Regions from separate parts of the Streptomyces sp. NBC_01431 genome, predicted to be linked through region 3. Evidence: riboswitches for the same ligand, from Rfam matches in the RefSeq annotation. Region 3 holds a riboswitch; each other region holds the start of a gene.
What was found. Region 3 has a riboswitch for cobalamin ahead of OG522_RS13025 (ribonucleoside-diphosphate reductase subunit alpha). Riboswitches for the same ligand answer to the same signal wherever they lie in the genome.

Region 1: another riboswitch for cobalamin. It lies ahead of OG522_RS26680 (HoxN/HupN/NixA family nickel/cobalt transporter); the one in region 3 lies ahead of OG522_RS13025 (ribonucleoside-diphosphate reductase subunit alpha).
Region 2: another riboswitch for cobalamin. It lies ahead of OG522_RS28495 (cobalamin biosynthesis protein); the one in region 3 lies ahead of OG522_RS13025 (ribonucleoside-diphosphate reductase subunit alpha).

What each region holds. Positions count from the first base shown of each region.
Region 1 covers NZ_CP109496.1:5,841,446-5,847,031, reverse strand. The annotation lists gene OG522_RS26685 (ABC transporter ATP-binding protein) at 1-164, shown strand, start outside; gene OG522_RS26680 (HoxN/HupN/NixA family nickel/cobalt transporter) at 342-1,451, opposite strand; cobalamin riboswitch at 1,480-1,678, opposite strand; gene OG522_RS26675 (ArsR/SmtB family transcription factor) at 1,769-2,131, shown strand; gene OG522_RS26670 (hypothetical protein) at 2,264-2,545, opposite strand; gene OG522_RS26665 (arsenate reductase family protein) at 2,663-3,022, shown strand; gene OG522_RS26660 (Gfo/Idh/MocA family protein) at 3,019-3,930, opposite strand; gene glnII (glutamine synthetase) at 4,256-5,287, shown strand.
Region 2 covers NZ_CP109496.1:6,249,770-6,255,355, forward strand. The annotation lists gene OG522_RS28485 (putative cobaltochelatase) at 1-333, opposite strand, end outside; gene OG522_RS28490 (cobyric acid synthase) at 386-1,891, opposite strand; gene OG522_RS28495 (cobalamin biosynthesis protein) at 1,873-2,829, opposite strand; cobalamin riboswitch at 2,928-3,066, opposite strand; gene OG522_RS28500 (hypothetical protein) at 3,166-3,390, opposite strand; gene OG522_RS28505 (inorganic phosphate transporter) at 3,426-4,676, opposite strand; gene OG522_RS28510 (lysozyme) at 4,842-5,586, opposite strand, start outside.
Region 3 covers NZ_CP109496.1:2,867,565-2,873,150, reverse strand. The annotation lists gene def (peptide deformylase) at 1-236, shown strand, start outside; gene OG522_RS13030 (ribonucleotide-diphosphate reductase subunit beta) at 310-1,266, opposite strand; gene OG522_RS13025 (ribonucleoside-diphosphate reductase subunit alpha) at 1,380-3,755, opposite strand; cobalamin riboswitch at 3,881-4,040, opposite strand; gene OG522_RS13020 (Uma2 family endonuclease) at 4,142-4,726, shown strand; gene mctP (monocarboxylate uptake permease MctP) at 4,800-5,586, opposite strand, start outside.

The sequences.
Region 1 (5,586 bases), 3.0 Mb from region 3:
TCGCGGTCGCCGACCGCATCGTCGTACTCGATCGGGGACGGGTCGTCCAGGCGGGCACGTTCGCCGAACTCGTCGCGCAGGACGGCCTGTTCAGGGAGTTGTGGCGGCTCCAGAACGACCGCGGAGTACCGGGACCGCGCCAGGGCGGGGCCGGGGGCGGGTGAGCGGGCCCCGCCCAGCGGTGAGGGCGCGTGACGCCCCGCACCCAGCGGCGCGGGGCGGGATGGTCCCGCACTCGGTGGTAAGGGCGCGCTCGGCGGTGCGGGCGGGATGGTCCCGCACTCGGCCCGCGCCCAGCAGCGAGAGCGCGCCCCGCCCTCACCTCCCGCTCCGCCCCACCCTCAGCCCTCCGCCCGCCGCACCCACTTCTGTTCCACCTTCGCCAGCCGCCAGTACGCCAGCGCCGCCGCCCACACCACCACGAACAGGCCGACGATCACGAAGCCCACGTTGTCCATGTTCAGGGAGGCGACCCAGCCGCTCACCGGGTCGTCCAGGCCGAGCTTCTCGTGCAGGACACCGACCAGTTCGATGGTGCCGATGAAGAACGCCACCGCGATCGAGAGACCGGTGATGGTGAGGTTGTAGTAGACCTTGCGCACCGGGTTCGAGAACGCCCACTGGTAGGCGAAGTTCATGAACGTGCCGTCCAGCGTGTCGAACAGGCTCATCCCGGCGGCGAACAGCAGCGGCAGGCAGAGGATCGCGTACCAGGGCAGTCCGGCGGCGGCGCCCGAGCCGGCCATCACCATCAGCGTGACCTCGGTCGCGGTGTCGAAGCCCAGGCCGAACAGGAAGCCCAGCGGGAACATCTGGCCGGGCCGCGAGACGGACTTGGTGAAGCGGCCCAGAAGACGGTTCATGAACCCCCGCGAGTCCAGGTGCGCTTCGAGCTCCTGCTCGTCGTACGCGCCCTCGCGCATCGCGCGGAACACCTTCAGGATGCCGAACAGGGCGACCAGGTTGAGCGCGGCGATGAGGTAGAGGAAGGAGCCGGAGGCGGTGGTTCCGACGACGCCGAGTACCTGGTGGGCGCTGGAGTCCTCGTTCATGAGGGTGCCCGCGAGGTGTGCGCCGCCGGCCACCAGGGCGGTCAGGACCACGACCACGCTGGAGTGACCGAGCGCGAACCAGAACCCGACGGACACCGGCCGCTTGCCGTCGGCCATCAGCTTGCGGGTGGTGTTGTCGATCGCCGCGATGTGGTCGGCGTCGAACGCGTGCCGCATGCCGAGGGTGTACGCGGTGAGGCCGAGGCCGACGCCGAAGGTCTTGGTGCCGACGGCGTAGTGCGCGGGGGCCACGAGCAGGAACAGGACGCCGAATGCGACGACATGGAGCGCGGCTATGACCGCGAGCAGGATGCCGGTGCGAACGGTGTCCTCGCGGCGCCAGTGGAAGGACGGCGGGGCGGCGCCCGCCTCGGGGGGCGTGCGGGTGGACAGGGTCATGCGGTCACGCTCCAGCACCTCGTGGATCACTTCGTGAGATGCCGCGGCCGGTCTCCTGGCTGACGGGACACGCGCGACCGTCCCGGCCTTCCCAGCCAGGTGGATGCTGGCCAGTGGCGCACGGGGGGACGGACGCTCCCCAAGACCTCTGGGGAACCCGATCACAGTGGCGAGGGCCGCTCCGGTTTCGCACCGGCTTCCCGAACACCACGGCCAGGTCACCCTAGACGCTGCCAACTCGCCTGCACAGCTGCACACCTGTGCAGGTATCGAAGATCACACGGGGCTGCGGGCCGCGGCCCTGCGAGGATGCGGGCATGCATCTCGTACCCGCCGAGCGCGCCGGCCACCGCACCATCGACGGCCACCGGGTCTGCGACGCCGTCGCGGCCATCGGTGACCCGGACCGGGTGCGGGCCTGGGCGAGCCGGTTCTCCCTGCTCGCCGACCCCAACCGGCTCGCGCTGCTGCTCGCCCTGCACCGGGCGGGTCCGCTCGCCGTCTCCGATCTGGCGGTGGCGACCGGCATGCGCGACCCGGCCGTCTCGCAGGCCCTGCGGCTGCTGCGGGCCGCCGGTGCGGTCGCCGGGGAGAAGGAGGGGCGGGTGGTGCGCTACCGGTTGGTGGACGGGGCGACGGCACGTCTGCTCGACGCGTACGGCGCGGACGTACCCGGTTGAGCCGACCCGGACCACGCCTTCGGCTTCCCGAAGCCGTGACCCGGGCGGTACTTCGACACCGCTCGTTACGTAAGGCGCGTCAACTCCCCTGACACATCAAGGGAGTTGACGCATCAGGGCACCCTTCGCGCGTCAGCGCCCGTCGTAGATCAGCGCACGCACCATCCGGCAGGTCGTCTCCGACGGCGGACGCACTCCGATGAGCGCGGCCACGGTTCGTATCGTGCGGTCCGGCGCCTGTTCGGGCCGGTAGACGCCCGTGTCGAGCAGGGCGATCGCCAGACGCATGGCCTTCAGGCGCCGGTTGTGGGACTCGTACCACACGCGCGGGCGCCCGGCGGGCAGCGGGGCCTTGTGAAGGGGCTGGAGGGACAGCTGTTTCGGGGCGTGCGAGGTGAGTACGGCAGCGGTCATGGGCATCCTCCTGGGCGGTCGGGAACCCTCACTTACTGCCTCAATTTTACTGGGAGGCACTGACAATCGGCGCTGGCCAGGCAGGCTTTGGGGGCGCATCGCGGGTAGCCTGGCGGCATGGAGATCTGGATCAACCCGGCCTGTTCGAAGTGCCGCAGCGCGGTGACCCTGCTGGACGCGGAGGGCGCCGACTACACGGTGCGCCGCTACCTCGAAGACGTGCCGTCGAAGGAGGAGATCCGGGCCGTGCTCGGCCGGCTCGGCCTCGAACCGTGGGACATCACGCGCACCCAGGAGCCCGCCGCCAGGGAGCTCGGCCTCAAGGACTGGCCGCGTGACGAGGGCGCGCGCGAGCGCTGGGTGACCGCGCTCGCCGAGCACCCCAAGCTGATCCAGCGCCCGATCATCACGGCGGACGACGGCACCGCGGTGGTCGCCCGCACCGACGACGCCGTACGCGACGTCCTGTCCCGCTAGCGGTCGCTCCGCCCGAGCTGGGCCTCGGCGTCGGCGAGCAGTTCGGTGATCCGCGCCCCGAACCGGGCGTCGCACGGGTGCGCCACCCCGGTGCGGGCCGCGTCCAGCAGGGCGTCGACCGCCGCGCCGAACGCGTCGAGCGCGCCGCCCCAGCCTGGCATCACCGCCGCGCCCGCCTCCCCCAGCAGCGACACCTCGACGCCCGCGGCGGCCGGCGGCGCGCTGAAGCTCAGGTCGGCGGTGCTGGAGGCGCCGGAGACGTGCCGCAGGATCAGGTGCGCGGTGTCGCCGGGGCCGGCGGCCGCGGTCAGGGCGGTCACCTCGCCGAGCACCCCGGCCAGCACGGCCAGCGCGTGCGGGCCGACGTCCCAGAGCGCGCCCTTCTCGCCGCGCCAGGGGGAGGCGGCGTAGGGGCTGCGCCCGGCACTCGGTGTGAACAGCGAGCCGTACCACTGGGCGCGGCCGCTGAACCAGCCGTCCAGGGCGGCCTGTTGGGTGATCCACCCGGCGGTCTCCGTGGCGAACCGCAGCGTGAAGAAGACGACGGAGGCCACACCCGCGCGCTCGGCCGCTTCGGCCACCGCGCGGGCGCCCTCGACGCTCGTCGCGACCGGCTTGTCCAGGAGCAGATGACAGCCCGCCGCCGCGGCCCGCACCGCCAGCGGCGCCTGGACGTCCGGCGGCAGCGCGAAGGCGACGGCGTCACAGTCCGCGAACAGCGCGTCGGCGTCCTCGTACACCGCCACCCCGTGCTCGCGCGCAAGCGCCTGAGCCGCCTCGGGCCGCCGCCCCCACACCCCGGCGAAGTCGACCCCGGGGTGCGCGGCGAGCGCCGGCGCGTGCGTGGCGACGGCCCAGGGGCCGGTGCCGAGGAGGCCTATGCGGGTGGTGACGGTGCTGTGGTTCATGGGGAACAGTCTGCCCCGGCCGACTTGCCGGGACGAGAGGGACGGCCCAGCACCCGCGGTATACGAGCCGGACCGCACGGCGGCGCCCCGCGATCGGGCCGGTTCCGCACGGCCTCCTGGTACGAACCGCCGAGCCTTTGGACACCACTCTCGGAGGAACCACAAGGCGGGGGCCTCTCGGCGCCGCCGCGACCCCCCAGGTAACACCGGGTTCACATACGGGCAACGGACGGGAAATCCCGGGGTGTGAGGCTGCCGTCATAGACGCAGCGCCGCAGCGTGGCAGCGCGCAGCACCCCGCAGCACCTGCAAAGGATGGCTTTTCGTGACGTTCAAGGCCGAGTACATCTGGATCGACGGCACCGAGCCGACCGCCAAGCTCCGTTCCAAGACGAAGATCATGGCCGGTTCGCCCGGCGCCGTCGCCGAGCTGCCCATCTGGGGCTTCGACGGGTCCAGCACCAACCAGGCCGAGGGCCACGCCTCGGACCGCGTGCTGAAGCCGGTGTTCTCCTGCCCGGACCCGATCCGCGGCGGCGCGAACATCCTGGTCCTGTGTGAGGTCTTCGACATCGACGGCACCCCGCACGAGTCCAACACGCGGGCGCTGCTGCGTCCCTTCGCCGAGCAGTTCGCCGCGCAGGAGCCGATCTTCGGCATCGAGCAGGAGTACACCTTCTTCGACGGCGCCCGCCCGCTCGGCTTCCCGGTCAACGGCTTCCCGGCCGCGCAGGGCGGCTACTACTGCGGTGTCGGCGCGGACGAGATCTTCGGCCGCGAGATCGTCGAGAAGCACCTCGACCACTGCCTCGCCGCGGGGCTGAGCATCTCCGGCATCAACGCCGAGGTCATGCCGGGCCAGTGGGAGTTCCAGGTCGGCCCGGTCGGCCCCCTTGAGGTCTCCGACCAGCTGTGGATCGCGCGCTGGCTGCTCTACCGCACCGCCGAGGACTTCAACGTCTCCGCCACCCTGGACCCCAAGCCGGTCAAGGGCGACTGGAACGGCGCGGGCGCGCACACCAACTTCTCGACCAAGGCGATGCGCGAGGGTTACGACGCGATCATCACCGCGTGCGAGGCGCTCGGCGAGGGCTCCAAGCCGATGGACCACGTCAAGAACTACGGCGCCGGCATCGACGACCGCCTGACCGGTCTGCACGAGACGGCCCCGTGGGACCAGTACAAGTACGGCGTCTCCGACCGCGGCGCCTCGGTCCGCATCCCCTGGCAGGTCGAGGTGGACCGCAAGGGCTACATCGAGGACCGGCGTCCCAACGCCAACGTCGACCCGTACGTGGTGACCCGCCTCATCGTCGACACCTGCTGCACCGGCCTGGAGAAGGCCGGCCAGGTCTGAGCCGTCCCATCGTCGTGAAGGGCGTCCACCGCTGCCGCGGTGGGCGTCCTTCCGCGTGGCCGCCAACCGCCCGCGGACGGACGGGTTCCGGTCACGCTGCGCCAAGGTTCCGTATCAGTGGGTGGGAGGGGGCTGCTGCTCGGCGCGGATCGTCTGGTTGAATGGCGGCATGTCCAGCACCCAGAATTCCGTGACAGGTCGCAGCGACCTCGAACCGTTCTGGCCGTCCCGTCAGGACCACGACTTCGACCGGGTGTGTCGCCGCGCGATGAACGCGCCGGCCCTCTAACGCCTCGATC
Region 2 (5,586 bases), 3.4 Mb from region 3:
CTCGATGTCGAGGGCGCCCACCAGACGGTCCTCGGATGCGCCCACCGGAAGCTCGACCATGCGCGCCGCGCGGGCGACGCCCGGCCCGGCCTCGTGCGGCCCGTCCGGGCACCGGTCGTCGGGCCCCGCGGGGTCGCAGCTGAAGCGGCAGCCCGCCACCACCGCCACCTCGGGCAGCAGGTCCGCGAGGGCACGGACGGCCGTGCTCTTCGCGGTGCCCTTCTCACCCCGGACGAGGACGCCGCCCACGGCCGGGCTCACCGCGTTCAGGAGCAGCGCAAGGCGCAGGTCGTCCATGCCGACGACGGCGGTGAACGGATACCGGGTGCTCATGTGCTGATCTCTCCTTCGAGTAGTGCTGTACGCCACGGGCTCGCGGGGGTGGTCATGGCGCCCCCGGCGGGATGAACGGCAGCCCGGCGGGCGGGCCCTGCTCGATCAGCCTCAACAGGGCGCCGGTGTCCGCGTGTTCTTCGATCAGGTCGCCCAGCCGGTCCAGCTGCTCCTCGCGCAGCGCGCCGAACGACGTGCCGGGCGCGGGCACGAACCGGCGCCCCGCGGCCCGCGCGACCTGCTCCAGGAACCGGCGCCGGAAGCCGTCGCTCTCCAGCGAGCCGTGCCAGTGCGTACCCCACACAGCGCCGGTGCGGCAGCCGTCCAAGAACGGCTCGCCGCCCAGGACTTCGGCCACGCCGTGGTGGATCTCGTACCCCTCGACGCGTTCGCCGAGGGCCTCGCCGACCGGCCTCGCGAGGGTCTTCTCGGCGGCGAACCGCACCCGCACGGGTAGCAGCCCGAGACCGGGCACCGAGCCCGCCTTCGACTCGACGTCGTCCTCGATGTGCTCGCCGAGCAGCTGGAAGCCACCGCAGATCCCGAGCACCGGGCGCCCCTCGGCGGCCCGGCGCGCCAGCTCCGCCGCGAGTCCCCGCTCCCTCAGCCACTCCAATGCCCGGACCGTGCCGCGCGTTCCCGGCACCACCACCAGGTCGGCGTCGGTGAGTTCCTCGGGCCGGTCCACGAAGCGGACGACCACGCCGGGTTCGGCCGCGAGTGCGTCGACGTCGGTGAAGTTGGACATCAGCGGCACCGCGCAGACCGCGACGCGCAGCACGTCCTCGCCGACCGGCGGTGCCACCACGGACTCCCGCACGGCGCCGCGCATGGAGACCCTGAGGCCGTCCTCCTCGTCGATGCCGAGGCCGTGGGCGTACGGCAGGATCCCGTAGGTGTGCCGGCCGGTGAGGCCGCGCAGCATCTCGATGCCGGGGTGCAACAGCGTCACGTCGCCCCGGAACTTGTTCACGACGTACCCCGCGACCAGCGCCTGGTCCTCGGGGCTCAGCAGCGCCGTCGTCCCGAAGAACGAGGCGAACACGCCGCCCCTGTCGATGTCGCCGACCACGACCACGGGCAGCCGCGCGGCCCGCGCGATGCCCATGTTGACGATGTCGGTACGCCGCAGATTGATCTCGGCCGGACTGCCCGCCCCCTCGCAGATCACGGCGTCATATGTGCCCCGCAGCTCGGCCAGGCACTCCAGGACGGTGCCGAGCAGCGCCTGCTGGCGGCCCCCGTGGTAGCCGCGGGCGCTCAACTCGCCCACCGGCTTGCCCATCAGGACGACCTGGCTGGAACGGTCGCTCCCCGGCTTGAGCAGCACCGGGTTCATGAGCGCGGTCGGCTCCACGCGCGCGGCCTGCGCCTGCATCGCCTGCGCCCGCCCGATCTCCGCGCCCTCGCGCGTGACGAACGAGTTCAGCGACATGTTCTGCCCCTTGAAGGGCGCGACCTTGACGCCCTGGCGCACCAGCCAGCGGCAGATGCCGGCCGTGACGACGCTCTTGCCCGCATCCGACGTCGTGCCCGCGATCAGCAGCCCGCCACCCATGTACGTCCCTTCCTCACAGCGGCCCTCGTCGCGACGGCGGTGGCCAGCGTCAGCCAGCCCACCCTGCGCGAGAGCCGTACCGCCCGCTCGATGTCCGCGACTTCGACGGCCCGCCCCGGTGCGTTCAGGACCGGCCGGTGCTCGACGCGCCCCGCGTACGACAGCGTGCCGCCAAGACGCACCCCGAGGGCCCCCGCGAACGAGGCCTCGACCGGGCCCGCGTTGGGGCTGGGGTGCCGGGCGGCATCGGCGCGCCAGGCGCGCAGCGCACCCTTCTTGTCCGGGCCCGCGAGCACCGCGAGGACGGCGGTGAGCCGGGCACCCGGCCAGCCCGCCACATCGTCCAGGCGCGCCGAAGCCCAGCCGTACCTGCGGTACTTGGCCGACTTGTGCCCGACCATCGCGTCCAGCGTGTTGACCGCCCGGAAGCCCACGAGACCCGGCACTCCGGCGAGCGCGCCCCACACCAGGGCGCCGACGACCGCGTCCGAGGTGTTCTCGGCGACCGACTCGACGACGGCCCTGGCGATCTGGTCCGCGTCCAGGGACTGCGGGTCGCGCCCGCACAGGTGCGGCAGCCGCTCCCGGGCCACCTCCACGTCGCCCGCGGCCAGCGCGCCGCCGATGGCCCGCGCCTCGCGGCCCAGCGAGGTGCCGCCCATCACCGTCCAGGTGGCGGCGGCGGTCAGCGCGGCGGCCGCGGCGGGACGGCCTCGTACGGCACGGGAAAGGAGGGTCGCGGCGCCCGCGGCGCCGCCCGCGCACACGAGGGTGTGCAGCGCGCCCCACCCGCGGTGGTCGCGCCACAGGACGCGCTCGACGGCCCCGGCCGCCCGCCCGAACGCGGCGACCGGATGCCCACGGCGCGGATCGCCGAGCAGCAGGTCGCCGAGGAGTCCGGCGGTGGCGCCGTACGCGAAACTGCGATCGGCCGGCACGGGATCAGCCCGCCAGGACGTCGCGTGGAACTGCGGTACTTCTCAACAGGCAGGCGCGCATGGCGGTGGGTCCTCACTCAGGGTGTCCGCGCCCTGGTACGACGTGACCGGCGGTGAGAGTTCCTGGCTCGCGGGGATCGCTCCCCGGTGACAGTGGCGGGACCGCGCCGGATTCGCACCGGCTTCCTCTTCTGCCGCCGTAGCTGGCCGGTGCAGTCCACCACGCTGCGAGAACACCCGTCAACTTGCCGTTGACCTGCGGCGCGGGAGTGTGCCGAGACACACAGCGAACCGCCCCCCGGCGGAGCCGGAGAGCGGTTCGCGAGCACGCGCGGGTCAGGCGACGATCAAGAAGATCCCGTACGCGACGGCCGCCGCGCAGAGCGCGAAGCAGGCGTACGCGCCGGTGCGGGCCAGGGCCGCGCTGCCGGCGGTGCCGGAAGCCGCGGCCTCCTGCTTGGTGAGGCCGACGATGCCGAGGGTGAACAGGCCCACCAGGCCGACGGTCACCGCGAGGCTGACGCCGAAGACGGAGCCGAGGGACGCCCAGTCGATGTGCATGAGGATTCCTTAGCTGTTCCTGGTCGGATGCCCGGTCAGACCGTTGCCGGGGTGGGCGGGTCGGCGGGGGCCACCGGGGCCGGGGCCTGGATCGTGGCCTTGAGGTCGGTGGCCGCGACGGCGACGCCGGTCGGCGGCGGGCTCACCGCGGCGATCGCGGTGGTGATGACACCGGCGGGCTCCGCCTCGTCGTTGGTGACGTGGGTGTGGTCGACGGGCTGGCGGCGCGAGAGCGACCAGATGACGCCGGAGCCGGCGATCAGGAGCACGGCGACGGCGGCGATGCCCCAGCTGCCCTGCTTGGTGAGGAACTCCGCGCCCGCGCCGACCAGTCCGGCCGCCGGAAGCGTCAGACACCAGGCGACGACCATACGGGTGGCGGTGGACCAGCGGACCACGCCGCCCTTGCGGCCGAGGCCCGCGCCCATGACGGAGCCGGAGCAGACCTGGGTGGTGGAGAGCGAGAAGCCGATGTGCGAGGAGGCCAGGATGACGGTCGCGGCACCGGTCTGGGCGGCGAAGCCCTGCGGCGGCCGGAGCTCGGTGAGGCCCTTGCCCATGGTGCGGATGATGCGCCAGCCGCCGATGTAGGTGCCCATCGCGATGGCCATGCCGGCCGAGACGATGACCCACAGCGGGGGGTTCGAGCCCGGGTGCAGCACACCACTGGTGACCAGGGCGAGGGTGATGATGCCCATCGTCTTCTGGGCGTCGTTGGTGCCGTGGGCGAGCGAGACGAGGCCGGCGGAGGCGATCTGGCCGGCGCGGTAGCCCTTGGCGGTGGCCTTCTCGCTGGTGTTGCGGTTGAACCGGTACGTCAGCTTGGTGGCGAGCAGCGCGGCGATGCCCGCGACGATCGGGGCGGCGGCCGCGGGGAGCAGCACCTTGGTGACGACGGTCGAGCCGTGGACCGAGGACCAGCCCGCCGACATGACCGCGGCGCCGATGAGGCCGCCGAACAGGGCGTGCGAGGAGCTGGAGGGCAGTCCGAGCAGCCAGGTCAGCAGGTTCCACAGGATGGCGCCGACCAGCGCCGCGAAGATCACCTCGGTTCTGATGCCTTTTTCATCGATGATCCCGCCGGAGATCGTCTTGGCGACCTCCACTGACAGGAACGCGCCGACCAGGTTGAGCACGGCGGACATGGCGACCGCCATCTTGGGCTTCAGGGCGCCGGTCGAGATGGTGGTGGCCATCGCGTTGGCGGTGTCGTGGAAACCGTTCGTGAAATCGAACACGAGAGCTGTCGCGATCACAATCGCGAGCAGCAGTGTGGTGTGTTCCATTTACCCAGGCAATCGTTCGACGTCAGTGGCGGGACGAACGTAAGTAACCTGGGTGAACGGAAGGTGAACTGGGGCGGGCGCGGCGGTGTATGTGGCCGCTTCTTGACCCCATCAGCCCCGCGGTCGGCCTCCTCGGCCCGCCGTGAGCCCGTTCCCGGCCCGGCCTCAGCCCCTCGCGAACTTCTTCAACTGCGCAAAAGTCCCATTGAAGAGATTCTGGTCACCCGGCAGGCTTCCGCTGCCATTGGCGTACTGCCAGAACGTCCAGCGCGACCAGCCGGCCGGCAGCGCCCCCGGCGAGGCGGCGTACCGCGCGAGCCACAGCGGGTGGGTGGCGGCGAAAGCCCGGCTGTCGCGGGTGCAGTCGTGCCACCAGGGCGCGGTCGTGTAGATCACCGGACGGCGGCCGGTACGCAGGTGCACCTCGTCGCTGAACGCCGTGATCCACTCGGTCATCGCGGCGGGGCTCAGCCCGTAGCACTTGTCGCTGCTGTCGCCGTTGGAGTACGGGTTGTGCTCCAGGTCGAGCGCGGGCGGCAGCGTCCAGCCGTCGCGCCGCCAGCCGCCGCCGTGCTGCACGAAGTACGCCGCCTGCGCCTGGCCGGACGACTGGTCGGGCACCGCGAAGTGGTAGGCGCCGCGGACCAGGCCCGCCTGCCGGGCGCCGTCGTACTGCTGCGTGAAGTAGGGATTGCGGTACCAGGTGGACTCGGTCGCCTTGACGTAGACGAACGACGCGCCCCGGCCCTTCGCGGCACCCCAGTCGACGTTCTTCTGGTGCGAGGAGACGTCGTCGCCGAGCGGCTTGCCGGCGGCCGCCGCGCCGGGCAGCGCGGCGAGCCCGAGTGCCTCCATGGCCAGCGCGGCCAGCACGGCCGCGACCGCGGCCCGGATGCCGAGGTGGCGCACG
Region 3 (5,586 bases):
CGACCGCCTACGCGGAGCTGGCCCGCCCCGACTACGCGGAGGTCAGCGGCCAGGACGCCGAGGGCAACCCGATCAAGGTGCGCGGCACGGGCTACTTCGCGCGCTGCCTCCAGCACGAGACCGACCACCTCTACGGCTACCTGTACATCGACCGCCTGTCCAAGCGCGACCGCAAGGACGCGCTGAAGCAGATGGCGGAGGGTACGGCTCGCTACGAGGTCGTGCCGAACGCCTGATCCCGGTCACCCGGAAGCGCGTGAAGAGGCCCAGCACCGTGGCGGTGCCGGGCCCCTTCCATGTTCTCGCGGACTAGAAGTCCTCGTCGAAGCCCACCGAGCCCTCGACCGCCACCTGGTAGGCGGACGGCCGGCGCTCGAAGAAGTTCGTCAATTCCTGGACGCCCTGGAGCTCCATGAACGAGAACGGGTTCTGCGAGCCGTACACCGGGGCGAAGCCCAGGCGCGTCAGGCGCTGGTCGGCGACGCACTCCAGGTACTCGCGCATCGACTCGGTGTTCATGCCGGGCAGGCCGTCACCGCACAGGTCGCGGCCGAACTGGAGCTCCGCCTCCACCGCTTCCTTCATCATGTCGGTGATCTGCTCCTTGAGCAGATCGTCGAAGAGCTCCGGCTCCTCCTTGCGGACGGTGTCCACGACCTCGAACGCGAAGTTCATGTGCATCGTCTCGTCGCGGAACACCCAGTTGGTGCCGGTGGCCAGACCGTGCAGCAGGCCCCGGCTGCGGAACCAGTACACGTACGCGAAGGCGCCGTAGAAGAACAGCCCCTCGATGCACGCGGCGAAGCAGATCAGATTGAGCAGGAACCGGCGGCGGTCGGCCTGGGTCTCCAGGCGTTCCAGCTTCTCGACCTCGTTGATCCACTTGAAGCAGAACTGCGCCTTCTCGCGGATCGAGGGGATCTCCTCGACCGCGTCGAACGCGGCCGCGCGGTCGTCCGGGTCGGGCAGGTAGGTGTCGAGCAGCGTCAGATAGAACTGGACGTGCACGGCCTCCTCGAAGAGCTGACGGCTCAAGTAGAGCCGCGCTTCAGGGGAGTTGATGTGCTTGTAGAGCGTGAGGACGAGATTGTTCGAGACGATCGAGTCCCCGGTGGCGAAGAACGCCACTAGGCGGCCGATCATGTGCTGCTCACCCGGCGTGAGCTTCGCGAGGTCGGCGACGTCGGAGTGGAGGTCGACCTCCTCGACGGTCCAGGTGTTCTTGATCGCGTCCCGGTAGCGCTCGTAGAAGTCCGGGTAGCGCATCGGACGGAGAGTCAGCTCGAAGCCCGGGTCGAGAAGGTTCTTTTGCAGAGAAGAGGTGTCGGCGCGAAGCGCCGTCGTTGAGGGGCGGCGGTCGGGCGACGGGTGGGCGGTCATTACTGGCAGGCCTCGCAGGACTCGGGGTTTTCGAGCGAGCAGGCGATTGCGTCGGCGTCGGGGGCCGCCTGCTGGACTGGAATGGTGGGGGCTGCCTGGGCCGCGCGCGCGATGCGGGTCGCCGGGCGCGAGCGCAGGTAGTACGTCGTCTTCAGGCCCTGCTTCCAGGCGTACGCGTACATCGACGACAGCTTGCCGATGGTGGGCGTCTCCAGGAACAGGTTCAGCGACTGCGACTGGTCGAGGAACGGGGTGCGCGCGGCGGCCATGTCGATCAGGCCGCGCTGCGGGATCTCCCACGCCGTGCGGTACAGCGCGCGGACTTCGGCCGGGATCCAGCCGAAGTCCTGCACCGAGCCGCTGGCCTCGCGCAGCGCCTCGCGGGACTGCGCGTCCCACACGCCGAGCTTCTTGAGATCCTCCACCAAGTAGCCGTTGACCTGGAGGAATTCACCGCTGAGCGTCTCGCGCTTGAAGAGGTTGGAGACCTGCGGCTCGATGCACTCGTAGACGCCCGCGATGGAAGCGATGGTGGCGGTCGGGGCGATCGCCAGGAGCAGCGAGTTGCGCATGCCGACGGTGGCGATGCGCTCGCGCAGCGCCGCCCAGCGCTCCGGCCAGTTCAGCTCGACGTCGTAGTGGTCGGGGTGCAGCACACCGCGCGCGGTACGGGTCTTGTCCCAGGCGGGCAGCGGGCCCGACCGCGCGGCGAGGTCGGTGGAGGCCTCGTACGCGGTCAGCATGATCCGCTCGGCGAGCCTGGTGGAGAGCGCCTTCGCCTCGGGGGAGTCGAAGGGCAGGCGCAGCTTGAAGAAGACGTCCTGAAGGCCCATCGCGCCGAGGCCCACCGGGCGCCACTTGGCGTTGGAGCGGCCGGCCTGCTCGGTCGGGTAGAAGTTGATGTCGACGACCCGGTCGAGGAAGGTCACCGCGGTGCGGACGGCTTCGTCCAGGCGCTCCCAGTCGATCCCGTCGCCCACCACGAACGCGCCGAGGTTGACCGAGCCGAGGTTGCAGACGGCCGTCTCGCCGTCGTCGGTCACCTCAAGGATCTCGGTGCACAGGTTGGAGGAGTGGACGGTGTGGCCCGGCTCCGCCGTCTGGTTGGCGGTGCGGTTGGAGGCGTCCTTGAAGGTCATCCAGCCGTTGCCGGTCTGCGCGAGGGTGCGCATCATGCGGCCGTACAGGTCCCGGGCGGGCATGGTCTTCTGGGCGAGTCCGGCGGCCTCGGCCTTGCGGTAGGCGGCGTCGAACTCCTCGCCCCACAGGTCGACGAGCTCGGGCACGTCGGCGGGCGAGAACAGCGACCACTGGCCGTCCGCGTCGACCCGGCGCATGAACTCGTCGGGGATCCAGTGCGCGAGGTTCAGGTTGTGCGTACGGCGCTGGTCCTCGCCGGTGTTGTCGCGCAGCTCAAGGAACTCCTCGATGTCGGAGTGCCAGGTCTCCAGGTACACCGCGGCGGCGCCCTTGCGCCGGCCACCCTGGTTGACCGCCGCGACCGAGGCGTCCAGCGTCTTGAGGAAGGGGACGATGCCGTTGGAGTGGCCGTTGGTGCCCCGGATCAGCGAACCGCGGCCGCGGACGCGGGAGTACGAGAGGCCGATGCCACCCGCGTGCTTCGAGAGCCGGGCGACCTGGTGGTAGCGGTCGTAGATCGAGTCGAGCTCGTCCAGCGGAGAGTCGAGCAGGTAGCAGCTCGACATCTGGGGGTGGCGGGTGCCGGAGTTGAAGAGCGTGGGGGAGGACGGGAGGTAGTCCAGGCGGCTCATCAGGCCGTACAGGGACGCCACTTCGTCCAGTGCGCGGACCGACTCGTCCTCGGCGAGGCCGGACGCCACGCGCAGCATGAAGTGCTGGGGGGTCTCGATGACCTTGCGGGTGATCGGGTGGCGCAGCAGGTAGCGGGAGTAGAGGGTGCGCAGACCGAAGTAGCCGAAGCGGTCGTCGGCGCCGTCGGCGAGCGCGGCGTCGACCAGGGCGTCGAGGCGGCCCGTGTGGGTCCGCACGAAGTCCGCGGTGCGGTCGGCGATCAGGCCCTCGCGGTGACCGGTCTCGACCGAAGCGGAGAACGACAACGCGCCCTGGGTGGCCGCCTCTTCGGCGATGGTGATGGTCAGGAGACGGGCGGCGAGGCGGGAGTACGCCGGGTCCTCGGAGATGAGCCCCGCGGCGGCCTCGGTGGCCAGCTCCCGCAGCTCGGCCCCGTCGGAGCGGGCGTTACGGCCGCGCAGCGCGGCGGCGGCAACCCGGCCGGGGTCGGTGTCCGGAAGATCGGCGGTGAGATCCGTCAGGGTCCGCAGCAGCGCGGTCCCCGGCGCATCCGCCGGTTCTTCGGTGATCGCTGAAGCGGGATCCGCTGGGGCGATGGTCACGTGGGGGCACTCCCTCGCTCGGCACGGGGCCTTCGGGGGAGGCGTCGGCGCGCGTCGGGGCAGCCCTGAGCGCGTCGTCCACCGGCCCAACCGCGAGACCCGGACGTTTGGCACCCGGATCGGTCGAACCGGATGCGCCATCGGCAGGTCTTCGGACTCGGCCCGTACAAAGGGGTACGGGTCATACCGTTGCGGGACAGTTCCGGATTCGCACCGGATTCCCCTGCGGCGACAGCGAGGATGAGCATACATGTGGGGGGCACTGCCAAGAGCACCCCCCACATGTTGTGTCGCGTGTGCGTGAGGGGGCATCGGATGGAAGCCGGGCAAGTGTCAGCGGCCTCCGCTATGGTCGATGACAGACCGTCGAGGAAGGCGAGTGAGGCATGGTCGTCATGACTTACCGGGCCCAGATGCAGACCGAAGACTTCGAGACCCTCGCGCGCGTAGGTGCCCGCGAGGTCGAGGGGCTGCGGCTTGAATTCATTGACGGGAAGCTGGGGGTCAAGGCCGTGCCGGACGGGGACCACGACCGAATCGTTCTGTGGCTGGCTCGCATTTGTATGCAGCATCGGCCTGAGTTGTGGCTTCACGTCGAGCGGGGGTTGGCGGTTCAGGAATACCGTTCGGGTCGCGCGCGCCCGGACGCGTCCATGGCTCCGGACGACGCGTTTGTGGGGCAGGGGGAGTGGGCTGATCCGGCACCCGTCCTCATGGTTGTCGAGGTCACCTCGTACGACTCCGACACGGACGCGCGTGATCGAAACGAGAAGCCGCGCGCCTACGCAGAGACCGGAATCCCTGTGTACCTCCTCATCGACCGGGAGCGCTGCGAGGTCACCGTCCGCAGCGAGCCTGACGGCATGCGTTACGAGAGCATCCGCACCGTGCCCTTCGGTAAGGACATCGAGCTTCCCGACCCGGTGAACATCACCCTCCAGACCGAGCAGCTCAAGGACTGGGTGCGCTGACCAACGCGCACAGAAGGGCCGCCGCACCCTTCCGGGATGCGGCGGCCCTTCCGCGTACAGGTACCGCCAGAACTCAGTGCACCGCGCCCGCCGTCGCCGGCAGCTCCGTGGCGACGCCCGGGTCGCCCGCGTCCGCGGTGTAGTCGGCGGGCGAGGTCTCGTCGATGCCGTCGGGGGCCTTCACGGCGCGCAGGACGAAGGTCAGGACCACCGTTACCACCACGTTCAGGACGAACGCGGTGAGGCCGATGTAGCCGATCTCGCCGATGCCCGGGATCTCCTTGGAGGAGCCGCCGAAGTGCTTCTGGGTGGGCGAGGCGACCCCGTACGCCGCGAGCGTGCCGTAGGCCATGCCGACCGCCCAGCCCGCGAGCAGCGCCCAGCGGTGGAACCAGCGGGTGAACAGGCCGCCGACCAGGGCCGGGAAGGTCTGAAGGATCCAGATGCCGCCCAGCAGCTGGAAGTTGATGGCCACCGTCTTGTCCATGGTGAGGACGAAGACCAGCGCGCCGACCTTCACCAGCAGCGACACGAACTTGGAGACCTGGGCCTCCTGCTTGGGCGTCGCGTCCGGCTTGATGAAGTCCTTGTAGATGTTGCGGGTGAACAGGTTGGCCGCGGCGATCGACATGATCGCCGCGGGAACCAGCGCGCCGATGCCGATCGCCGCGAACGCCACGCCCGCGAACCAGTCCGGGAACATGTCCTCGAACAGCTGCGGGATCGCCAGCTGGCCGTTGGTGACCTTGACGCCCGCCGCGATCGCCATGAAGCCGAGCAGCGCGAGCAGGCCCAGCATCAGCGAGTACAGCGGCAGGATCGTGGTGTTGCGGCGGATGACGTTGCGGCTGCGCGAGGAC